One region of the Pseudoalteromonas sp. DL2-H2.2 genome, then DNA from elsewhere that is predicted to be linked to it. Evidence: predicted binding sites of a transcription regulator. Region 1 holds the regulator's gene; each other region holds the start of a gene.
What was found. The regulator FliA, encoded in region 1, starts transcription of late flagellar genes. The targets are predictions, from matches to a motif close to CTAAAGNTNNNNNNNNNNNNGCCGATA.
Positions count from the first base shown of each region.

Region 2: a site for FliA is predicted at 3,973-3,999, ahead of L1285_RS07325 (VC2046/SO_2500 family protein). Genes of this name have one in related genera too.
Region 3: a site for FliA is predicted at 2,746-2,772, ahead of L1285_RS22645 (DUF5610 domain-containing protein). Genes of this name have one in related genera too.
Region 4: a site for FliA is predicted at 1,944-1,970, ahead of L1285_RS02695 (DUF4402 domain-containing protein). Genes of this name have one in related genera too.

Region 1 is NZ_JAKGBD010000009.1:78,771-84,475, forward strand. It holds gene flhF (flagellar biosynthesis protein FlhF) at 1-553, shown strand, start outside; gene L1285_RS15680 (MinD/ParA family protein) at 546-1,406, shown strand; gene L1285_RS15685 (RNA polymerase sigma factor FliA) at 1,409-2,143, shown strand; gene cheY (chemotaxis response regulator CheY) at 2,187-2,570, shown strand; gene L1285_RS15695 (protein phosphatase CheZ) at 2,590-3,360, shown strand; gene L1285_RS15700 (chemotaxis protein CheA) at 3,376-5,604, shown strand; gene L1285_RS15705 (protein-glutamate methylesterase/protein-glutamine glutaminase) at 5,685-5,705, shown strand, end outside.
Region 2 is NZ_JAKGBD010000003.1:364,185-369,889, reverse strand. It holds gene L1285_RS07350 (hypothetical protein) at 1-266, shown strand, start outside; gene L1285_RS07345 (NCS2 family permease) at 273-1,562, opposite strand; gene L1285_RS07340 (tetratricopeptide repeat protein) at 1,681-2,142, shown strand; gene L1285_RS07335 (SulA-like leucine-rich domain-containing protein) at 2,264-2,689, shown strand; gene L1285_RS07330 (YchJ family protein) at 2,706-3,161, shown strand; gene L1285_RS07325 (VC2046/SO_2500 family protein) at 3,417-3,938, opposite strand; tRNA gene L1285_RS07320 (tRNA-Tyr) at 4,051-4,135, shown strand; tRNA gene L1285_RS07315 (tRNA-Tyr) at 4,159-4,243, shown strand; tRNA gene L1285_RS07310 (tRNA-Tyr) at 4,267-4,351, shown strand; gene L1285_RS07305 (M48 family metallopeptidase) at 4,388-5,065, opposite strand; gene L1285_RS07300 (ion channel) at 5,138-5,705, shown strand, end outside.
Region 3 is NZ_JAKGBD010000022.1:51,362-57,066, reverse strand. It holds gene L1285_RS22655 (RNA recognition motif domain-containing protein) at 88-561, shown strand; gene murI (glutamate racemase) at 702-1,505, opposite strand; gene L1285_RS22645 (DUF5610 domain-containing protein) at 1,603-2,715, opposite strand; gene trmA (tRNA (uridine(54)-C5)-methyltransferase TrmA) at 2,875-3,972, shown strand; gene L1285_RS22635 (thiol:disulfide interchange protein DsbA/DsbL) at 4,032-4,667, opposite strand; gene L1285_RS22630 (thiol:disulfide interchange protein DsbA/DsbL) at 4,679-5,302, opposite strand; gene L1285_RS22625 (serine/threonine protein kinase) at 5,322-5,705, opposite strand, start outside.
Region 4 is NZ_JAKGBD010000002.1:23,949-29,653, reverse strand. It holds gene lgt (prolipoprotein diacylglyceryl transferase) at 1-268, shown strand, start outside; gene L1285_RS02705 (thymidylate synthase) at 418-1,251, shown strand; gene L1285_RS02700 (hypothetical protein) at 1,368-1,922, shown strand; gene L1285_RS02695 (DUF4402 domain-containing protein) at 2,158-2,730, shown strand; gene L1285_RS02690 (DUF4402 domain-containing protein) at 2,766-3,221, shown strand; gene L1285_RS02685 (fimbrial biogenesis chaperone) at 3,273-4,085, shown strand; gene L1285_RS02680 (carboxypeptidase-like regulatory domain-containing protein) at 4,100-5,705, shown strand, end outside.

The sequences.
Region 1 (5,705 bases):
GATCACCACAGATACCTACCGTATCGGCGCTTATGAACAACTGGCAACCTATGGTCGGATCATCGGTTGTCCTGTCAAGCAAGTAAAAGATGCCAATGAACTTGCTGAGGTTCTTTATCATTTACGTAATAAGCGTCTAATATTAATAGACACGGCAGGTATGAGTCAGCGTGATTTACGCCTGACAGAGCAATTAAACACGCTGATGCGTAGCAGCCGTGTTGACATTCGCAGCTACCTGGTATTAAGTGCGACTGCACAAATGCATGTACTGCAAGAAACCGTCAATCACTTCAAAAAAGTCAATTTAAGTGGTTGTATTTTTACAAAACTTGATGAAAGTCTAAGTTTAGGTGAGATAATTAGCATAGCGATTCAAAATCGTCTGCCAATAGGGTATCTTACCAATGGTCAGCGAGTGCCTGAAGACATTCGCGTGGCAAACGCTCAGAAGTTAGTCAAAAAGGCTGAGCAATTGTATTTAAAGAGAACAAAAGCACAACATTCGCGACGTGTACCAGTGGCGTCCCAGACAGTAGGAATGTATGATTAATACAGTTTTAGATCAAGCAAGTGGCCTGCGGAGAATGAACCAGAAAAATAACCACAGTGTAAAAGTAATCGCAGTGACTGGTGGTAAAGGTGGAGTAGGTAAAACCAATGTATCCCTTAACACAGCCATTGCGTTAGGACAGCAGGGTAATCGGGTCTTGGTGCTTGATGCTGACTTAGGTCTGGCTAACTGTGATGTTATGCTGGGTTTAAGAGTAGAGAAAAATTTATCGCATGTTTTGTCTGGTGAATGTGAGCTAGACGAAATTCTTGTAGAGGGCCCGGCTGGGATCCGCATCGTACCTGCAACCTCAGGGTCGCAGAGTATGGTTGAATTAACGCCTGCCGAGCACGCTGGATTAATCCGTGCGTTTAGCGAATTGAGTAGCGAATTTGACATCTTAATCGTCGATACTGCGGCTGGTATTTCTGATATGGTTTTGAGCTTCTCTCGTGCTGCCCAGGATGTCTTGGTTGTAGTGTGTGACGAGCCAACCTCCATCACGGATGCTTACGCGCTGATCAAAGTGCTTAGCCGCGAACACGGTGTATACAAATTCAAGATTGTCGCCAATATGGTGCGCAGTCTACGTGAAGGACAAGAGTTGTTTGCCAAGCTGTCCAAAGTGACCGACCGATTTTTAGATGTTGCTTTGGAGTTGGTTGCTACGATCCCGTTTGATGAAAATATGCGCAAGTCATCGCGTCGCCAAAAAACCATCGTTGAGCTCTTCCCTAATTCACCTGCTGCCGTGGCGTTCAGAGGCCTGGCCAGCAAAGCTGTCAAGTGGCCCATTCCCCACCAACCTTCAGGTCATTTGGAATTCTTTATTGAGCAGCTGGTAAACGGTTAACGATGGCTTCACCGGTCAACCGCATGGCGGGATATAAAACGACGGACCACCTGAGTAAGGTGGTAGAGCGTCATACGCCTTTGGTAAAAAAGGTGGCCTGTCATTTATTAGCGAGGTTACCAGCCAGCGTTCAGTTAGATGATTTAGTCCAGTCGGGTATGATTGGACTCATTGAAGCGTGCAAAAATTTTGACGCCAGTAAAGGCGCAAGCTTCGAAACCTTTGCCGGTATTCGAATTCGCGGTGCAATGATTGACGAGATCCGCCGTGGCGACTGGGCTCCCCGCTCAGTGCACAAAAACGGCCGGATGGTTGCGGAAGCCATTGCTGAGCTTGAAGCACAGTTTGGGCGCGAACCAAAAGATACTGAAATCGCTGAAAAACTTGATATTACGCTAGATGAGTACCATCATATTTTACATGATGTCAATGCGAGTAAAGTTATCGGCATTGAAGACCTAGGGGTCGACGAAGACGTAATTTCTCCCGCAGGCAACGATTTTGCGCTAGACAAACCATTCAATAATGTTAAAAATGAGCGCTTTAACGAGTCGTTAGTCAATGCTATCAAGACTTTACCTGAGCGAGATGCCTTGGTGTTGTCTTTGTACTATAACGACGAGATGAATTTAAAAGAGATTGGCGCGATCTTAGAAGTCAGCGAATCTCGAGTGAGTCAGATTCACGGTCAAGCAATGATCAAGCTCAGAGCGAAGATCAATGACTGGATCAATTAGAGTTAGTTTTACAATATAGGTTCAAACCTCACCGGAGGAAGTTTTGGATAAGAACATGAAAATTCTCGTGGTTGATGATTTTTCTACGATGAGAAGAATAATCAAAAACCTGCTAAGAGACTTAGGCTTTACCAATGTTCAAGAGGCTGATGATGGCAGTACGGCACTTCCAATGTTGCAAAATCAGGAATTCGACTTTGTCGTAACTGACTGGAATATGCCCGGCATGCAAGGTATCGATTTGTTACGTGCAATTCGTGCTGACGACAAGCTTAAACACATCCCAGTACTCATGGTAACAGCGGAAGCGAAGAAAGAACAAATCGTTGCTGCTGCCCAGGCTGGAGTTAATGGTTATATCGTTAAACCGTTTACGGCAGGAACCCTGAAAACCAAACTAGAAAAAGTGTTCGAGCGTTTAGGCTAGTATTGATAAGGGTAGGCTTATGTCAACATCTTCTGTGCCACAGATAACTCTGGAACAGGCTAAACTGCTCGTTGAATACCTAGAACAGGGTGAGCAGGAAAAGGCTGATGAGATATTAATTGAGGCCACTAATAAAGAACAATCAGAGCTTTTTGCTGAAGTAGGTAAGCTGACTCGACAACTTCATGAATCATTGAAGAACTTTGAGTTGGATACGCGTTTAGCAGATCTCACGACAGAAGCCATTCCAGATGCCAAGCAGCGCCTCAATTACGTCATGGAAATGACCGAAAGTGCTGCCAATAAAACCATGGATGCCGTAGAAGCGAGTCTTCCCTTAGCCCAAGAACTTGCCGATGAACTCTCTGAAATCAAGCCCACCTGGGACAGACTGATGAGCCGGGATATCCAGCTCGGAGAGTTCAAGTCGTTGTGTCACGATCTTGACAGTTTTATGCAGTCGTCAAAAGGCCGTACAGATGAACTACAGAATCTGATGACCAATGTTTTGATGGCGCAGGATTATCAGGATTTAACCGGACAGGTGATCCGGCGTGTCATTGAGCTGGTTCGTGAAGTTGAAGACAGCCTAATTCACTTGTTGACTGTATTTGGTAGCGCTGATGAAAGTCAACAAACTGCAGCCCAGCCGCAGTCACAAACTAAAGCCACCCCCGTTGCTGATGAGTTATCAGGTCCTGAGGGTCCAATTATGGACGCTGAGTCTCGAGATGATGTCGTATCCGGGCAGGACGAAGTTGATGACCTGTTGTCGAGTTTGGGCTTCTAATAGGAGAGTATGCGAATGAGCTTTGAAGTCGATGAAGATATCTTACAAGACTTTCTTGTTGAAGCAGGGGAAATACTCGAACTGTTATCTGAGCAGCTTGTCGAACTAGAAAATAACCCGGAAGATAAAGAGCTGCTGAACGCGATTTTCCGTGGTTTCCATACTGTTAAAGGGGGCGCAGGCTTCCTGAGTATGACGGAACTGGTGGATGCTTGTCACGGTGCGGAAAACGTGTTCGATGTCTTGCGTCAGGGCCAGCGTCAGGTAACAGCAGAGTTGATGGACGTGATTTTACAGTCGCTCGACACCATCAATGAAATGTTCTCATGTATTCAAAATAGAGAGCAACCAGAGCCCGCAGACCCTCACCTGCTGGAAGTATTGCACCAGCTTAGCCAACCACAATCAGCAGACGAAGAAATTGCAGCTCCTGCTGCCACAGAGCCTGAACCGGTTGTTGCAACGCCCAGTGCAGATGATGTGCTGTTCGATGCACCATCGGACCCCGTCGATGCAGCCGATGGTGAGAGCTCAGACAGCATTGATGAAATTTCAGAAGAAGAATTCGAAAGCTTACTGGATGAGTTACACGGCTCTGGCAATGCCCCGTCAGTAGCTTCAGACACACCCGCTGCACCCAAAGCTACATCTGTGCCAGCGAGCAGTGACGACGGCGATATTACTGACGACGAATTTGACAGTTTGTTAGACGAGTTACACGGGGTTGGACAATTTGGTGCAACACCTGCTGCACCGACACCCGCACCTGCACCTCCCGCAGCCACTGAAAAGGCACCAGTGTCGGGGGGCGGTGATGATGACGAAATCAACGACGACGAATTTGAAGCTTTGCTGGATGAGTTGCATGGTAAAGGAGAAGCGCCAAAGTCACTAGAAGCGGAAGTAGCAGCGCCGAAAGAAGCGGCCAAAGCACCGCCAAAACCTGAACCTAAGCCAGCGGCGCCGGCGGCAAAAGCACCAAGTGCACCAGCTGCCAAACCTGCGCCGGCAGCTAAGCCGCCAGCCGAGAGTAAACCTGCGGCTGATAAAGCGGCGGTTAAAAAGCCAGCTGCACAAGCTGAGACAACTGTTCGCGTTGATACTAAGCGCCTTGATGAGATCATGAACATGGTCGGTGAGTTGGTGTTGGTGCGTAACCGGCTAGTGAGCCTGGCAAACAACTCTAATAGCGAGTCTATGGGCAAGGCTATCTCGAACCTGGACGTGGTCACGGCAGACTTGCAGGGCGCGGTAATGAAAACCCGGATGCAGCCAATCAAGAAAGTATTTGGTCGTTTCCCTCGGGTTGTTCGTGACTTAGCGCGCAGTCTTAAAAAAGACATTAGCTTAGTATTGGAAGGGGAAGATACGGATCTGGATAAAAACCTGGTTGAGGCATTGGCCGATCCCTTGGTTCACTTGGTGCGTAACTCGGTAGACCATGGTATTGAAATGCCTGACGTGCGTGAAGCCGCAGGTAAGTCCAGAACCGGTACTGTCACCTTATCCGCTTCGCAAGAAGGCGACCATATTCTGTTGACCATTCGCGATGATGGTGCAGGTATGGACCCTGAGAAACTGAAAAAGATTGCGATCAGCAAAGGGGTTATTGACTCAGACCAGGCAAGTCGCCTGTCGGATAATGAAGCTTACAACCTGATCTTCGCACCTGGTTTCTCAACCAAAGAACAAATTTCTGACATCTCAGGCCGGGGTGTTGGCATGGACGTGGTTAAAACCAAGATCACCCAGCTTAATGGTTCCGTTAATATCCAGTCTGAACTGGGTGTAGGCACCATACTGGAAATCAAAGTACCACTGACATTGGCCATTTTGCCTACACTGATGGTAATGATTGGTCAGCAGACATTTGCACTGCCACTTGCCGGGGTGAGCGAAATATTCCACCTGGATTTGACTAAGACCAATGTGGTTGATGGCCAATTGACTATCATAGTGCGTGAAAAAGCGATCCCACTGTTCTATCTGGAGCATTGGTTAGTGAAGGACGCGGACAGAAGAGCCCGCAAAGCTGAAGGGCACGTGGTCATTGTTCAGATGGGCACTAAGCAAGTTGGATTTGTGGTGGATTCACTGATAGGCCAGGAAGAAGTGGTTATCAAACCATTGGATGCCTTATTGCAAGGCACACCAGGTATGGCTGGTGCAACCATTACATCTGATGGTGGTATCGCGCTGATTCTGGACGTCCCCAGCATGTTAAAATATTACGCCGGTAAGTAATTAACTGGCGCATTTATACCGACAAAGTGGTGTCTTTGACACCACTTTTCGGATCTGTAACGAATAAAAGAGCAATGCCAATGGCAGTTAAAGTATTAGTT
Region 2 (5,705 bases), on a different contig from region 1:
TAGAGAGCCAAATTAAACGAGGGTTGTCTGCGAAAAGCGCCAACATGGTGGGGTCGGCACGGCAGTATTTTGAAAAAGCCTATGCAATTATATGTGGCGTCACTTATTCAGATGACTATGTCAATGAAAAGAAAAACCTGCTCGAAGGGTATCTCAGCGAGATAAGCACAGAGCTGAAAGCGTCGAACGCGTCTGCGGTGAAAAAGAAAGCCGAGAAAGAAAAGGACGATCTCGACGTCCTTTTCGCTCCCAAGAAAAAGTGGTGATCAGCCTCAGCTGATCGCAAACTTTACAATAAACAGTACAGTCAACACCCACACGCTGATTGAGATTTCCTCACGCTTGTTACAGGCCAGTTTGACCGCCGTGTAAGAAATAAAACCAAGCGCAATACCGTGGGCAATCGAAAAGGTTAACGGTGTCATTAGTAACACAACGCTCACCGGGATAGCATCACTCATATCATCCCAGTTGACTAGCTTGAGATTTTGCAACATCAGTACAGCTACATACAAAATGGCCCCGGCTGTGGCGTACGCAGGTACCATCTGCGCTAAAGGCGCAAAGAACATCATCAACAAAAAGCACAAACCAACGACCACAGCGGTCAAGCCTGTGCGGCCTCCCACAGACACGCCAGACACAGACTCGATATAAGAGGTCGTGGTAGACGTGCCAAGAAAAGAACCCGCAATGGTCGCTGAGCTATCCGCAGACAGTGCTCTGCCAAGGCGTGGCATGCGCCCTTGCTGATCTGCAATTCCGGCTTTTTGCGTAACCGCGACCAAAGTACCGCTGGTATCGAACAAATCAACAAATAAGAATGCAAACACCACACTCAGCATCGAAATTTCTAGTGCACTTGCAATATCCAGCTGGGCAAGCGTGGGGGCAATACTTGGCGGTGCCGACACAATGCCTGCGTATTCAACTAACCCCAGAGCCCAGGCGAGAACAGTAACTAATAAAATACTGACCAGCACGCCACTTTTCATATCACGATACATTAATGCCGCAATCACAAAAAAGCTCAGAATAGCCAGTAATGGACCCGGGCTGGTGATATCACCCAGCTGAACAAATGTTGCAGGACTGGCGACGATGATCTGCGCATTTTTTAGCGCGATCAGGGCCAGAAAGGCGCCGATCCCTGTGGCAATTGCTTGTTTAAGCACCAAGGGAATGGCCTGGATCACCCATTCCCTGACTTTAAAAATACTCAGTAATAAAAACAAGCAACCCGATAAGAAGACCGCACCCAGCGCGCTTTGCCAGGTATGGCCCATTCCCAGCACGACACCGTAGGTAAAAAAGGCATTTAGTCCCATACCTGGCGCCAATGCCAGTGGATAGTTAGCCCAAAGGCCCATGATAAAACAACCTATGGCAGCCGCTAAACAGGTAGCGACAAACGCAGCACCATGATCGATACCCGCTTCAGCCAACATGGCCGGGTTTACAAACACAATGTAAACCATAGTGACAAATGTCGTCAGACCGGCAATAAACTCGGTTTTGACTGTGCTCTGCTGTGCACGGAGCGAAAATAATTTTTCCAGCATGTCTTTGTATTTTATATAGAAACGAAAGCCGGATTTTATCACAAATCTCTGGTGTAATCGGACAAAATAGTTAAAAATCAACTACACTCTGATCTAGGTCGTATTAAGTGAAATCAGTATGAAAAAGAACCAATTAGCAGTTGCAAACGGCAATGACTTGGAACAACAGCTTCTCAATGTGCTGGAATTTGTTACCGCAACGCCTGACTCCGAAAACCGCTGGCCAACAGATACGGATAGCAAAGCCGCCTATAAAAAAGGGCTTTATTATCTGAAGAATAAACAATATCCACTCGCCGCGAAGTGGTTGCGCCTGGCAGCTATGTCGGGAGACAACAAAGCACAGTTTTACCTTGGCATGCTGTTTATTAAAGGCCAGGGCGTACCAAAGAGTGTATTTCATGGCATTGCCTGGTTGTCACTTGCGCAAAGTCAGGGTAACCAGGCAGCCGCAGGCACACTGGAACAAGTGCGTGCGCACCTGACAGTAAAACGCTTTATTGACGCTCAGTGTTATGCCGCAACCCTGTATGAGCAAATTCACCAAATGATGCATTTTAATCAGGACGCTAACAAATAATAAAACTAAGTACAATCAAAGCTCTAATAAAAAAGCACAAAAAATACGCGACAATTTACTTGCCAAATAGCACTGTATGAAATACTGTATAACCACTGTATAGAAAATCAGTGGTCTGCTCATGTTACATACTCAAGTGCAAAATATTTCTTCACACAAAACTCGCTCGGCCGATAAACGCTATCAGCTGGTGCATGCAGAAGATGACATAATCAGCAGTTTAGAACTGCTTAAGATCCTGTACCGGTGTAACTCACTACACAGATGGACACTGCTCATTGCACCAGACAATATTCCCAGCAAGGCATTACTGGATACCAGCTCAATAGACAGTAGTAAGTTGCTGGTGCTGCGCCAGAGACATTTGATAAACTTGGAGTATGTTATTAACAGCGCTTTATGCAAAGGCAACTTTGCAGCGGTGATCACCTGGACGGACATTGTATCGGAACAACAGCTTGCCCGGTTTAAGCTGGTAGACAGTGATACTGAGTTGTTTTGCTTTACTCGCACCTCCGGCCATGAAGCATCTGTCGTTGCGCATTAAGTTCAAATGAGAAATTATGTGTTATTGCGGTTCTGAAATTGAAGCACACGCGTGCTGCCTGCCTTTTATAGAAGGTCATAAACAACCTGAAAGTGCTGAGCAGCTAATGCGCTCACGGTATAGTGCTTATTGCCTCAAAGACACAAGGTATATACATGATACTTATGCACAGAGTAAACGTGCACAAAACAGTGAAGCCAGTATCAAAGCATTTGCCGAGCAGGTCGCCTTTATCGGATTAGAGGTTATCGAATGCAGTGAGTCTCCCGACTATCAATTTGTGGAGTTTAAAGCGACTTATCTGGATGGTGGTGTGTGCGTCACAATGCATGAACGCTCCCGATTTATCAAAGAAGCTGGTTTTTGGCGCTATGTGGACGGCGAGCTTTATCCTTGCCCTGAGAAAAAAATCAGCAGGAATGATCCCTGTCCCTGCCAAAGTGGGAAGAAGTTCAAAAAATGCCATGGCTAACCAGGCGGACAAATGCAGGCTCTGGCAACTTCGTTTTTCGGTGCCTAACACCCCACGCCTTGCCTTATGCCTGTACTAATACAGGCTATTAAGCTGGCCCCAGCGCTTCAGCCTGAGTCTTATTTTCAGGCTGGTGCCGTTTTTCCGCCAGCCTTAAAAACATGTCACTCATCGAGCGGGCTTTAAGTTTAAGCTTAAAAAGCGCCTCAAATTGAATACAATGCCCTCTTAAATCCTGCTTACCTCAAACCTGAGTTATACAGCGACCTGCAACATGGATTGCATTTCACCACCAGCCAGCTGATCATAAAATCCTGCTGCATCTATGTCTTTATTGTCTACCAGCATTTGAGGGTTTCTGGTTTGTTCTAGTTTTTGTCTCACTGCGGGTTCAAGATTATCCACTATGTGCAGGGGGATGTGCTTTTTATCGTTACGCACCGCATAAGGCTCTGGCTGCAAACATTCTTTGAGGCGCAGGCTGGCCAAATCACCATCGTTCACCAAAAACCCGTTATCCTGACCTATCAACATATTGAACTGTTCGGGCGCAAGTGGCTTCTGCGGACCAAGCTGCAATGCCTTTTTTAACGCAGCTTCGGATTTATCGGGTTCCTCTGGTGAGGTATGAGGCAGGTCAAACTCGCTAAAATCCAGCGCATCCTGAGACAGCAAAGACAAAAGCAGCGCAAAATCACCGCGCCTTGCTTCATGAACGCTGTGATTAAGTGCACTGCCCAGCTGAGCTTCTTTGCACAAAATGCCATCTATCTGCATGTAAAATCGCCACAATTTAGGAAATATGAAAATTTATCGGCATTTTTTCAATTTTCTTTAGGACATTTCTTTACTTCACTAAAAACTTTGATATTATCAGCGCCGTTGTTGAGGAGGGGTTCCCGAGCGGCCAAAGGGATCAGACTGTAAATCTGACGGCACTGCCTTCGCTGGTTCGAATCCAGCCCCCTCCACCACTTCACAATTTGTATTTCTCTTAGGAGGGGTTCCCGAGCGGCCAAAGGGATCAGACTGTAAATCTGACGGCACTGCCTTCGCTGGTTCGAATCCAGCCCCCTCCACCACTTTACAATTTGTTTTTCTCTTAGGAGGGGTTCCCGAGCGGCCAAAGGGATCAGACTGTAAATCTGACGGCACTGCCTTCGCTGGTTCGAATCCAGCCCCCTCCACCACTTTCCTTGTTATTTTATTTGTTATCTCCCAGGCGACTATTTCTCTATCTGAAGCCTGACACCCTGATGTCTCAAATAAGCTTGTGCTTCACGATAATTCGGATAATGCTTTGCAACAATTTGCCAAAAGGCCTGATTGTGTGCCATCACATGATAATGTGCCAGCTCATGCACAACCACATAATCAATCACCCACTTTGGCGCCCCAACCAGCAGGCTATTTAGCGCCAGCGTGCCATTCGATGACAAACTCCCCCAGCGGCGTTTATATTCTCTGATCTTAAGCTCCTGATATTGGCTACTCATCCGCTGTGAATACTCTGCCAGTACCGGCGTAACATAGCTTAGCAACGTCTGATTCAATAATTTAAACAGCGCTTTACGCGCGCCCTCTGAACCTGGTTGCGCACGGGTTTTCAACCCTACACATTGTGTGTCATGGTCAATATAAGAACGACTTTGCGAGCACTCAAACTTGTACTGCTCACCAAATATCAGAATTTGCTGACTGTCGAAAGGCGCCTGGATCCGCTGTTGTTGGGCAGACACCGACTGTTTTTTGCTTTCAACCCACTGTGACTTGCTTTTTAGCCAGGCATCCAGCCAGAGCTTATCGATGCCATAAGGCGCGAAGACTTTAACGCCATCTGCTGTAACTTTAATCGCAACGCTCTGCCGGCGCTTACTGATGCTTAACTGATAATCGAATGACATAGATACAATTTTTTATTTACCCTGAAAAATTACTGCTACCCTTACTAATAAGAAGGATTAAGCTGGCGCAATATGAACAACAAACCACTTTGCCAATATGAATCACCCGATGGCCATCAATGCCAGGAAATAGACATGGGTTCTGGCTACTGCTTTTGGCATGATAGCAAATTTGACAAAAGCGGTCTGGAGTTAACACAAAAATTGGAGCGCTATGCCAAGCGAGGTGGTCTCCTGCAAGGGTTAGAGTTAAAACGGGCCAATCTTGAAGGCCTTAATCTGGTTAAGTTTGACCACCACGAAGGCTACGACCTGTCGTACAGCAATTTTTATCGCGCCAACTTGCAAGGTGCTCACCTGTTCAACAATACCATCAAGCATGCGTCGCTGATGAAGGCGGATTTGCGCGACGCCAACCTGCACTGTTGCAAGCTTGAAAATACCAACCTGCTGGGTATGAAACTCGATAAAACCCGCATCGACAACCTCTACCTCGGCGATAAATTGTTGCAGGAAAAACAAGCCCATGAAGCCCTTAAACAACAAGACCTGGATGAAGCAAACGATCTATTTTTACAATCCGAAGAGATATACCGCTTGCTAAGAAAGGGTGCCGAGCAGCAAGGTCTGTTTGAAATGG
Region 3 (5,705 bases), on a different contig from region 1:
TAATTATTGCGATATTTGATTAAGTCGTTAATATAGCAACCTTTCTTGTTAAATTAATGTGTATTCAACGTTTTTTGGTAGATCCTTATGAATATTCTCGATCGTAAGACACTGATTACTGTACTTCTCCTGGCCATATTGAGTTATGCGCTCGGCCACTTTGTGCTCGTAAACAGTCAAATTGATCCCGCCTTATTACTGGCACTGGGCATCGTAATCGGAGGCTTGGCATCTGCTTTTGCTTCCTCAACAGGAAATACAGGTAGTGACATCAGTACCTCAGTGGAAACAACCACACTGTATGTTGGCAATTTACCTTACAGAGCAAATGAACAAGTTGTCCGGGATTTGTTCGAAAAAAAGGGACGTGTTTTTTCAGTCCGTTTGCTGAAAGATAAGAACACAGGTAAACGCCGGGGATTTGGTTTTGTCGAAATGCCGGAGCCAGATGCCCTCAAGGCCATCAACGAACTCAATGAATCTGAATTTCAGCAACGTACGTTAAAAGTCAGAGAGGCGAAACAAAAACAAGAATCGCTGACTGCTAACGATCAGGACTGATCTTAAATTTTATAGCAGCTCGTTGTACACACAAACAGGGGTGGTGCCAATCTGGTTACCACCCCTTTTTTATTACCGCGTTTACTTACTGAGCTTGGATCAGAGTATGCGCAAATGCGTCCGCCAGCCAAATGCTTTAGTTATTCATGATCAAGATTGATCAGTTTGATTTCAGGCCGTTCAACCGTATGTACCTGTTGTGCCGTTGCATACCAGTTCATTGTCCCGTGTTTTATCGCTAAGCAATGAGCCTGACCTTTATCTTCCTTAACAGCACTATCTTGTGCAAGTAAGGTGCACACTCGCCTCGCAATCGCTGTACCTGAATCAATCAGAGTTACCGACTCAGGGATAGACTCGCTCAGAGGTCTGGCAATAATGGGAAAGTGCGTGCAACCCAGTACCAGATGATCTAACTCAGGTGAGAGTTTAAGCTGGTTAATCTCAGCGACAAGCTGATTATGGTCAATATCACCAGACCAGTAAAATTGCTCAGCCAGTTCGACCAATTTAGTCGACTGATAAAGATCAACCCGGCATTCATTGGCGAATTGCTGGATCAGTTGCTGCGTATAAATATTCCGGGAGGTGGCAGGTGTCGCCAGTAAGCCAATGTGCTTTGCGCGACTGGCTAATGCCGCGGGCTTAATCGCTGGGACTACTCCGACAATCGGAATTGAGGTTAACTGGCGAGTTGCTCCCAACGCATAGGTTGAGGCGGTATTACATGCGATCACTATCATATCGACAGGATGCTGCTCACGATCAATCCACTTGATCAGCGCAGCCAAACGCTGCTGGATCGTCTGTTGGGACTGCAAGCCATAAGGCAACAGCTGATTATCCATCACATAACTGTAGTCGGCATGCGGCAAAGCGTTACGAATGTGCGTGAGTACACTGGTTCCGCCAATACCAGAATCAAAAACAAGAATGTGTGGCACATGCGCTCCTTATTTACAGTTCGCGCGCAGTGTGCCACGGTCAGGATATAAAATAAATACTTACCTGGGCCTGCAATTCATGCAGACCCTGTTATAACTAAACCTGTTGATCTTGCTTATCTGCCTGACGTGATTCTAGTGCAGCAAAAAAACCTTCGGCATAGTCGAGAAACTCATTCAAACGAGCCTGGCCTTGGTTGATCCACGCCATAATATCCGGCAATTGTGCCTCTATCCCTAGCCCCTTCGCTTCATCGTGAATCCCCTCCAGACGCTGATCCAGTGGCTGTAGTGCTTTTTCCAGATCTTTCATCGGATTGCTCTGCTGATACTGAGCAATTGCAGCCGACGTTTTGGTCTGGCGTAGATCCATGGTGAAATTGACGATTTGCTCGCTGTTGATCCCCAGCTCCTGCACTTTGGCAAAGGCATCATCGTAATCACCGGCAAAAAAGGTGTCGCTCACATCGCGGATGTCTTTCATCATGTCATTAATAGCGGCCTGCTCATCTTCATTGAGGTCGCCATTCACACTGATAGAAAAATTAAGCTCATGACTGCTTTGCTCGCCATACGCAAACCCTTCACCGTCACCATTACGCGCATAGCTTGCCGCCTTAGACTGACTCATCGCATCACTGAAAGAGATCACCACTTCGTCGCCTTCAGCTGTGGTGAAGGCATACTCGGCTTGATTAGATAAACTGGCGAATTGCGCCGCACTCACTGATACTTGCTGCGGCTTAGGATCGAACAGTTCTTTTTCAAACTCATCCAACCCTTTAAAAATCCCTTCGCGAGACTTTTCTATGCCTTCCTCAATTTCATCATTAAACAGGCCTGTGCCTTTTAAGTCTTCAGATGCTTCATCAATCCCCATCTGCACGCCTTTGCGTGCTTGATCAAGCATACTTTTGAGTGTGTCATCATCTTCCCCGGCGGCCTTGGCTTTTTTCACCGCCCCCTGAACAAACCCCAGGACATTTTTGACTATTTCTTCAAAATCAAACAGGGGCTTATCTTTTTCTTCTTTTTTCTCGATCCCCAGCGCCTGCGCCAGTTTGTCATCGAGGATCTTTGCCGCTGCCTGAGATTTGTTTCCGTGGTAACTATCCGTATTAATTGACATATTAGGGATAAGCGATTTGGCTTTACCCGCGTTATGCTGCATCGCCGGATTCAACAGCTGATTCAACTGTCCGATTTTCATGTCTGCTCTCCGCTTTACTTGATAGTTGGTTATCGGCCAAAACGCCTTAAGCTTAAGTCTATTGTACAATAAAAGAGCAAAATATTTTGCTCTTTGCTGGACAAATCAAAAGTGCATCCTAAAATAGCGCCTCTTTGCATTAACTATGGTGGTTTTAATATGGCGGTGATCACGATTGACACTTCGACCTACGAGCAACAGTTGAAAGAAAAACAACAGCGGATCAGTGCGCAATTTGCCCGCTTCGATGCGCCACAACTGGAAGTGTACGACTCCCCCAAAAGCCACTATCGCCAGCGTTGCGAGTTCCGCGTCTGGCATGATGGGGACGATCTGTTCCACATCATGTTCGATCAACAAACCAAGGAGAAGATCCGCGTTGATCAATTCGATCCGGGCGCACCGCTGGTAAACGAGATGATGCAGGTCATGATGGATAAGCTGCGCCATAACGAGCTCCTGCGTCGTAAGCTATTCCAAATTGATTATCTCACCACCCTTAGCGGTGAAGTGCTGATCAGCCTGCTTTATCACAAAGCACTGGACGACGCCTGGCAAGAGGCTATGCAGGTTTTGCGTCAGGAGCTACAACAAAGTTATAAAGTTGACTTTATAGGTCGTGCCAGAAAACAAAAAGTGGTGTTTGGCGATGACTTTGTGACAGAGCAACTCAGCGTTAATGGTAAACAGTACACTTACCAGCAGGTTGAAAACAGTTTCACTCAGCCTAATGCGGCAGTAAATGAAAAGATGTTGGCCTGGGCACAAGACCTGTGCACACCACTGCAAAATGATTTGCTGGAGCTGTACTGTGGTAATGGTAACTTTTCTATTGCCCTGGCCGGGCAATTTAACCGAGTACTTGCCACAGAGATCTCTAAATCGTCCGTTCATTCGGCACAATACAATATTGCAGCCAATAAGGTGGATAACCTGGATATCATTCGTATGTCGAGTGAAGAATTCACGGCAGCCATGAAAGGCGAAAAGCAGTTCTCCCGCCTTAAAGGCATAGATCTGCAAAGTTACAACTGCCAAACCATTTTGGTCGATCCGCCCCGTGCTGGTATGGACGAGCTGACCTGTAAGCTGGTCAGTCAGTACGACAACATCATTTATATTTCCTGCAATCCGGATACGCTGGAGCGCGACTTAGACATGCTGTGCGACACACACCAGGTTTCACGTATCGCTATCTTCGATCAGTTCCCCTACACCCACCATGTGGAGTCAGGTGTCTTCCTGACCAGAAAATAAAGTGAATTTGAGGCATAAAAAAACCCGCGTTCATCGCGGGTTTTTTATCATCTTACAAATTACGACTTTTTCGCAAGGTAGTTGATCAAAGCGGCAATATCGTCCGGTGAAGTCACACCAGATTCACGCGATAAGATCAGCTTGTATTTACCATTAACGATAAACGTAGGGACGCCAGTCAGGGCACCTTTATCTTGCATTTGCTCTTGTGAACGCTTCATTTTCTTCGCTTTAGTGCGTACAGAGAAGCTCTTGTATAGCTTATCAAATTTCTCTGCTGGTACGCCCTGCGCAACAAACAAGTCTTTGATGTCAGCCACTTCATTAAAGTTACCGCGCTTAGCATGCAAGTGAGCAAACATTGCCGCAACAAGCTTGTCTTTTTGCGGCAGTACCGACGCCGTAGCAAGCGCATTACTCATCATCTGCTGAATTTCTGGGTTGCGCACGCCAACAAAGTCAACGTGGCTTTTTTTGAATTTCACGCCCTGGTCCAGCTTAGGCTTAAACTCACCGATCAACGACTCAAAGTTGTTACAAGCCGGGCAGTAAAAAGAGAAATACTCTGTGACTTCTGGTTTTTTAGTACCGCGCTCTGCTACTACCTCGTAGTGCTTGCCTTCCTGAAAGTTGGCAGCCTGGGCCATCACAGGCAGTAACAGCGCCAACGCGGCGGCATAAATTGATTTGAACATAGACTGCTCCCTTATTTTTCTAGTAAGTGTTTAACCAGCTCATCCAGCTCAGCCTGGCTGCTCAGCTCTCTCAGGTTAATTTTGTATTTGTCGTTCACAATAAAAGTCGGCACGCCAGTCAGTGCACCCGCTTTACTGAACGTATCTTGCTTTTCAACCATCGCTTTCTCAGCGCTGATCACTGGCATGCTGGCCATGGCAGCATCAAACTGTTCACCACTGATCCCATTGGCTTCTAGCAGCTTTTTGATGTCTTTGAGGTCTTTAAGCTGTACCTGCTGGACATGAATGGTGTTGAAGATCTGATCGCTCACCTGCTGCGCTTTACCATGGTGCTTAGCAATGATGTAGGCATAACTCAGATAGCTCTGTACTTGCGGTGACAAGCCACCCAGGAAGTTAACGTGGCTTTTTTCAAATACAGCACCCGCTGGCAGGTTTTTTTCCAGCGCTTTGGCCACAGGTTCAAACTGGAAGCAATGCGGGCAGTAGTAGGAAAAAAACTCAGTGACTTTGGCCGAGTCGCTCTTTGCTGTCGTTAATGTCTGATAGTGTTTACCATCCGTGAAGTCGGCTGCCATCGCTAACACAGGCATACACAACGCAATTAGCGCAACCTTAATCGATTTTAACATTACTATTCTCTCTAAATTTTTATGGATAAAGACTGATCGCCGCTTCATCCAGTGCGGCAAGTTGTTCTTTTAATGCCAGGATCTGCTGTTCCCAGTATTTGTCTGTTGCAAACCACGAAAAGTTCCGGGGAAACGCCGGATCATGCCAACGCTTGGCCAGCCATCCCATGTAATGCACCATACGCATGGCCCTGAGCGGCTCTATCAGAGCAAGCTCTCGGGTATCAAATGCTGCAAACTCTTCATAGCCGGATAACAGGGTATCAAGTTGCATCACCTGATTTTGCCTGTCTCCACTTAGCATCATCCAGAGATCCTGAACAGCGGGGCCCCGACGACAATCATCAAGGTCCACAATCATTAACTGTTCCTGAGACCATAGAATATTGCCAGCATGGCAATC
Region 4 (5,705 bases), on a different contig from region 1:
CGAGGCGTTCCTGGAAGGGCTGGTATTGTTCATTATGCTGATCTGGTACAGAAAACAGCCACGTCCGGCTGGCAGCGTGGCAGGTTTGTTCCTGCTTGGATATGGTACTTTCCGTTTCATCGTTGAGTATTTCCGTGAACCGGACGCCCATATCGGTTTGTATGCCGGTATGATTTCTCAGGGCCAGATCTTGTCTTTACCTATGGTGATCGGTGGCCTGGGCCTGATGCTCTGGAGCCACAAGCGCACTGCAACTGCCCGCGCATAAATGCCGGTGGGCCCCAGATCTCAGGGGCCCACATTATCTGCCAATAAATCCCGTCTTGAATTAGTTACCCCAGCTTGCGAACGTAGTATACTTTCGTGCCAGATAAGCCCTGAGTCGGGTCATTAGTGAGATCATTTGAGGAGTAAAGCATGAAAGTGTATTTGGAGTTGTTGCGAGATGTATTAGAGAACGGCACCCAGAAAGGGGACCGCACTGGTACTGGTACGCGCTCCGTATTTGGCCGTCAAATTCGTCACAACCTCCAGGATGGTTTTCCGCTGCTGACCACCAAAAAGCTGCACTTCAAGAGCATTGCCAATGAGCTGATCTGGTTTCTTAAAGGCGATACCAACAAATCCTGGTTAAACGAAAACGGGGTGAAAATCTGGGATGAGTGGGCACTGGAAAACGGCGACCTTGGCCCAATTTATGGCAAGCAGTGGACAGCCTGGCCGATCAAAGACGGCGGAGAAATTAATCAAATAGACTATGTGGTCGATACGCTCAAAAATAATCCGAACAGCCGTCGTATTTTATTCCATGGCTGGAATGTGGAGTATCTGCCCGATGAGTCGATGAGCCCGCAGGAAAATGTCCAGGCCGGTCGTATGGCCTTACCGCCTTGTCACCTGCTTTATCAGTTCTACGTGGCAGACGGTAAATTATCCGGGCAGCTGTATATTCGTAGCTCAGATATTTTCCTGGGGCTGCCGTATAACATCGCCAGTTTGTCTTTGCTGGTGCATATGCTGGCGCAACAATGCGACCTTGAACCTGGCGAAGTCATTGTCAGTTTTGGTGATTTACATGCTTACTCAAACCACATGGAACAGATTGAGCAGCAGTTACAACGAGAGCCTAAGGGCCTGCCCACGTTAAACATTTTGCGCAAGCCCGAGTCTATTTATGACTATCGCTTTGAGGATTTTGCCATTGAAGGCTATAACGCCGACCCTAACATTAAGGCACCTGTTGCAATCTAGGGGACTTTCGACCTAATATGTTGTAGGCGGCCAGTGAAGGCCGCTTGTTTTATAAGGAGCACGACACAATGTTGAATAACTCCAGGAGCGGCTGCCGACGTGCCAGAGCGGGGGCTATGTTGCTCGCTGTCACAATGCTTTTATCTGCTTGTAGCTCAAAACCATCAGTGGATGAAGAGGCCGAAGCGCTTGCCCGAGCCGAGCTAATTAAAACTTATAATCAGCATAAAGCCAAGATAGAACGTGTTGCCCTAATGGAGCAAGATCTGACTCAATTGCTGGCTCTACTATCAGAACCCAGTGATATTAAACCCCTGAACGAGAAGCTGGCCCAGCCGGAAAAAACCGTCACCGTCCATCGGGCAGAGCCAAGCGCTGTCAGCAATAGTTATGCAGCGGCGAGCCAAAGTGCGTTTGTGGTGCAATTTGGTAGACATTTGCTGGGGACGCGCGCGCAAGCGCAGCAGCAACGTATTAACGCATCCATGTCACTCATACAAAGTTATTATCCTGATATGTTCAGTACTGTTTCAATTTATTCACAATCGCCCGCGCAGAGCCGGACTCAGTTCTACCTTACGCAGGCTTCTGGATTCGTTTCTGAGCAGGAAAGTGTCTTGTTTTGCCGCTTGATTAAAGCAAGTGGTCAACCATGTAAGTTAGTTAACTAGCTAAAAAATATTGAAATTAAATTAAAGATTTTGTATTTAGGTACGATATATTAGAAGTCTGACTAGTGTTTTTATTCGAAATGTGTACCTTTTTACCCAAGGGAACGCGGAACGCAATAAAAATTCACTATAAAGTCTTGGTTTAAGTGCTCAGGAGCAATTTTCTGCACTTACGTTTTTTGGCACGCGATGGACGCGGCTATTTGAAAAAAAGGACCGACTGATGGAAAAGTTAATGAAAAAGTACTCTCTACTCTCAATTCTGGCTGTTATGCCGGCACTGGCTGTTGCACAGCCTGCTGAGTTCAAAGCGTCAGTAACAGTTAAAAATGTATTCACCTTTGAAAATACGGAGCCGCTCAGCTTTGGTACGATCCGAGCCAGTGGTGACGCTGGTGGTGTAGAAACAGCTACTCTGATTGTGGCTGCTAATCCAAATACGGCACCACGAGCTGACTCTACGGACGTGACAAAGGCCGAAATTGCTATCCTGGAGCCAGGTACGCCTGCGAAGTTCACCGTTGATGGTGTTGCACCGTATGCAACCCTGACTATTACTAATCCGACTGAAACAGATGTATTACCACAAAGCTTGCCACCTGGTACACCGGGTTTCAAGCTGAGCGCATTCACGTATTTCGTGACTTCCGGTACTACACCGGCTGCTGCAACGACCACAGTTGTGGCCGATGCTGACGGCAAAATTGCGTTTAATGTGGGCGCAACGCTCACCACAGAAAGCGCAGATAAGGGCAATTACCTTGATGGTCTGTACGAAGGTACGTTTAGCGTAGAGCTAAACTACTAATGTACAGAGGCGGGCAAGGAGCCCGCCGGCTTCCTATGAAAGCGCTGTTTGTGCTCATGGGCTTGTTCTACAGCTGGTGCTGTCAGGCCAATATTTTACTTAATGCGGATCTAAATTTCGGCACCATTATTGTGGCGGACCCCAGCGTTGCGAGCAGCGTTGTTGTATCACCAAGCGGTGGTACAAGTTCATCGGGCAGCATTCATGTGATCAAAAAAGGGCACCCGGCTGAGCTTCTGCTGGAGTCTTTTCCTGCGGGTGTTTATCTGAATATATCGGCTGTTCTGCTCAATGACCAATTAGCACATAGTAACCTGATCACAAAAGGGGAACTGAGAGTGACTAATCTGCATTATCCTGCCCGGGTATTTACCGACCGGGATGGCCGTGCTCGCCTGCTCGTTGGCGGTACGTTGCAAAGTCAGGCTTCTGCAGCGCTTTATGTTGACGGTCAATACGCAACCACAGTCAGTGTCGAAGTAAGCTATTAGCCGGTACACACAGATACTCGCCTTCGTGAGTAGTAAAATAGGCAAAATTCAATGAAGTATATTACCCGCATCCTACTGTTCGTCTTGCTGTTTTGTACAGCACAAACGTACGCGAACTTATTGATTTCCCCCACTCGTGTGGTCTTTGACGAGCGTCAGCGCAGTGCCAAGGTGTTTCTGATCAACAGCAGTCAGGAATATAAAACGTATCGTCTGAGCTTTAAAGAAAAAATGGCATTGCCTGAAGGTGGCTACACAGATGTCTCTGAGCAGGAAAATCCCATGCGCCTGAGTGGTTTGCTCAGGATGACACCAAAACAAGTGCGTCTTGCACCGGGCGAACGTCAGGTTGTTAAGCTGGCGCTGCGTCGTCAAAGAAATATGGCAGCGGGAGAGTATCGCTCACACCTGTTTTTTCAGGCATTACCTGAAAAACAAGATCTGGACAACGAAGGGGTGGGGATCAGGCTCAACATGATCATGAGCTACAGTATTCCGCTGATATATCGTCAGTCGGCGTCTTCTCCTCAGGTGACGATTGATGAGGCTACTCTGAGTCGAGGAAAAAGTGGTCGAATAGAAACGGTTAATCTATCCCTGTCACGAGCGGGCGATGCTAGCCCATTTGGTCGGATCAGTGTGTTTTGGCGTAAGCAAAAAGGAGCAAGCTGGAAAGAGGCCGCCCTGGTTAATAGCTACAGTATTTACCCTGAACTTAGTCAGGCACAATTGCAACTTACATTACTGGATGGGGACCTATTTCAGGGAGCACGCTCAGGAGAGCTCAAAGTGGTTTATACAGGCAGTGGCGAATATAAAGGGCAGTCGTTTGCTGAGCGTATTTTCTCCGTCACTGTGCCCTGAAAACAGACTTGCTAATGGCTAGAATCGCGCCACTTTTAGTGCTTACCTTGATTTGCGCTAGTGCTAAGCAAGCACATGGAGCCCCGCAGCAGGGGTTCTCCGAGGCATTCAGTACACTGCAACGCATACAGGCAAAACTGTCTCAGTCTCAAGCTAGTCTGAAGGTGAAGAATCAGCCTGAGCAGGCGGGGATCCCCGAAGGTGAAGATCTGTTCTTGTCTGTTTATGCTGATGGCGTTTATTTGGGTGAGGTGTTCGCGGTCAAAAGTAAGCGCGATGCACAGGTGGAATTGCGCAGCTTGTTTGCTGTGCTGGACTTTGCCATTAGCGATGACGAACAGCCAGACTACTTTACAGGCTGGTATCTCAGCCCGGAGCGCACTTTTTTGCTCGATAGCGAGCAAAAGCGAGCGCTGGTCAATGAGCAGGAATATCGGCTCTCGGATCAGGATATCTCCCATGCACAAGGTGAGGTCTTTGTTGAGTCAGCGCTGGTTGCAAACTGGTTCGGGTTAGACCTCCAGTTTAACTATACAGACCAAAGGTTGCTTGTACAGTCTCCCCTGCCGCTGCCTGCATTGGAACGCCGGGCACGCGCTAATCGTCAGGTTGCTAAGCATAATACGAGCTCAGTTTCCAAACTGGCCTGGAAGCCAAATCCTTATCTAATGCTTTCTTCTCCTTTAATGGATATGCAATTTGGCTATCGCCGCGATAATGATGACGATGCTTTTTACTATTCGGCACTCGGTGCACATGATTTGGCTTTTTGGAATGTAGAGTATTTTGTTGCAGGTGCACAAGGGAATGTGCTGGATCAGGGTCGCTTCAAAGGTAAGCGAGAGGATGCGCAGGGGCAATTACTTGGTCAGATCCAGGCCACCCAGTTAGAGGTTGGTGATATTCAGGCAACTCATATCGGTGCCGGGCGGCCTACCGGGCAAGGGGTCGGTATGCGGATATCGGATAAGCCGTTACATAATGAAATTCAGGAGCAGAGTGTTCAGATCAATGGTTTAGTGCAGGCAGGCTGGGACGTTGAACTGTATCACAATGGTTTGTTGGTAGCGCAGCAACTCCAGATCCAAACAGGCCGTTACGATTTTGACCGTATCCCGTTATATTTTGGAAGTAATCAGTTTGAATTGGTCAAGTATGGGCCACAAGGACAGGTAGAGCGTGAGCAGCGCAGCTATTTTGTAGAGGGGACCGGACTGACAACGGGTCAGGGCTACTTTGATGTGTCCGTCATTGACAGCGGCAGTTCAATATTAAACAACGATTTTGCCCCGACAACACAGTCTGGCTGGCATTTTCATGGACGTTATGATCTGGGGATCTCCGACACTATGTCGGTCTATACCGGTATCGCTCAGGCGCTGTCAAATGAAGCGCTGATTGAGCGCACAGTTACCACCGGTGGTACCTTAAGTCTGTGGAAAAAAATACTGCTCAACCTGGATTTATCCCACGACAGCGAGTCCCAGCATCAGGCCAGGCTCGGTGCCAGAACTGAATGGTCGGGGCAAGCTATCAGTACTGGCTGGCAGACACAGCGGCGATTGCTCAATACTTCACTAGCGAACGGTGATTACCGTGATACCCGAGGTTTGTATCTGC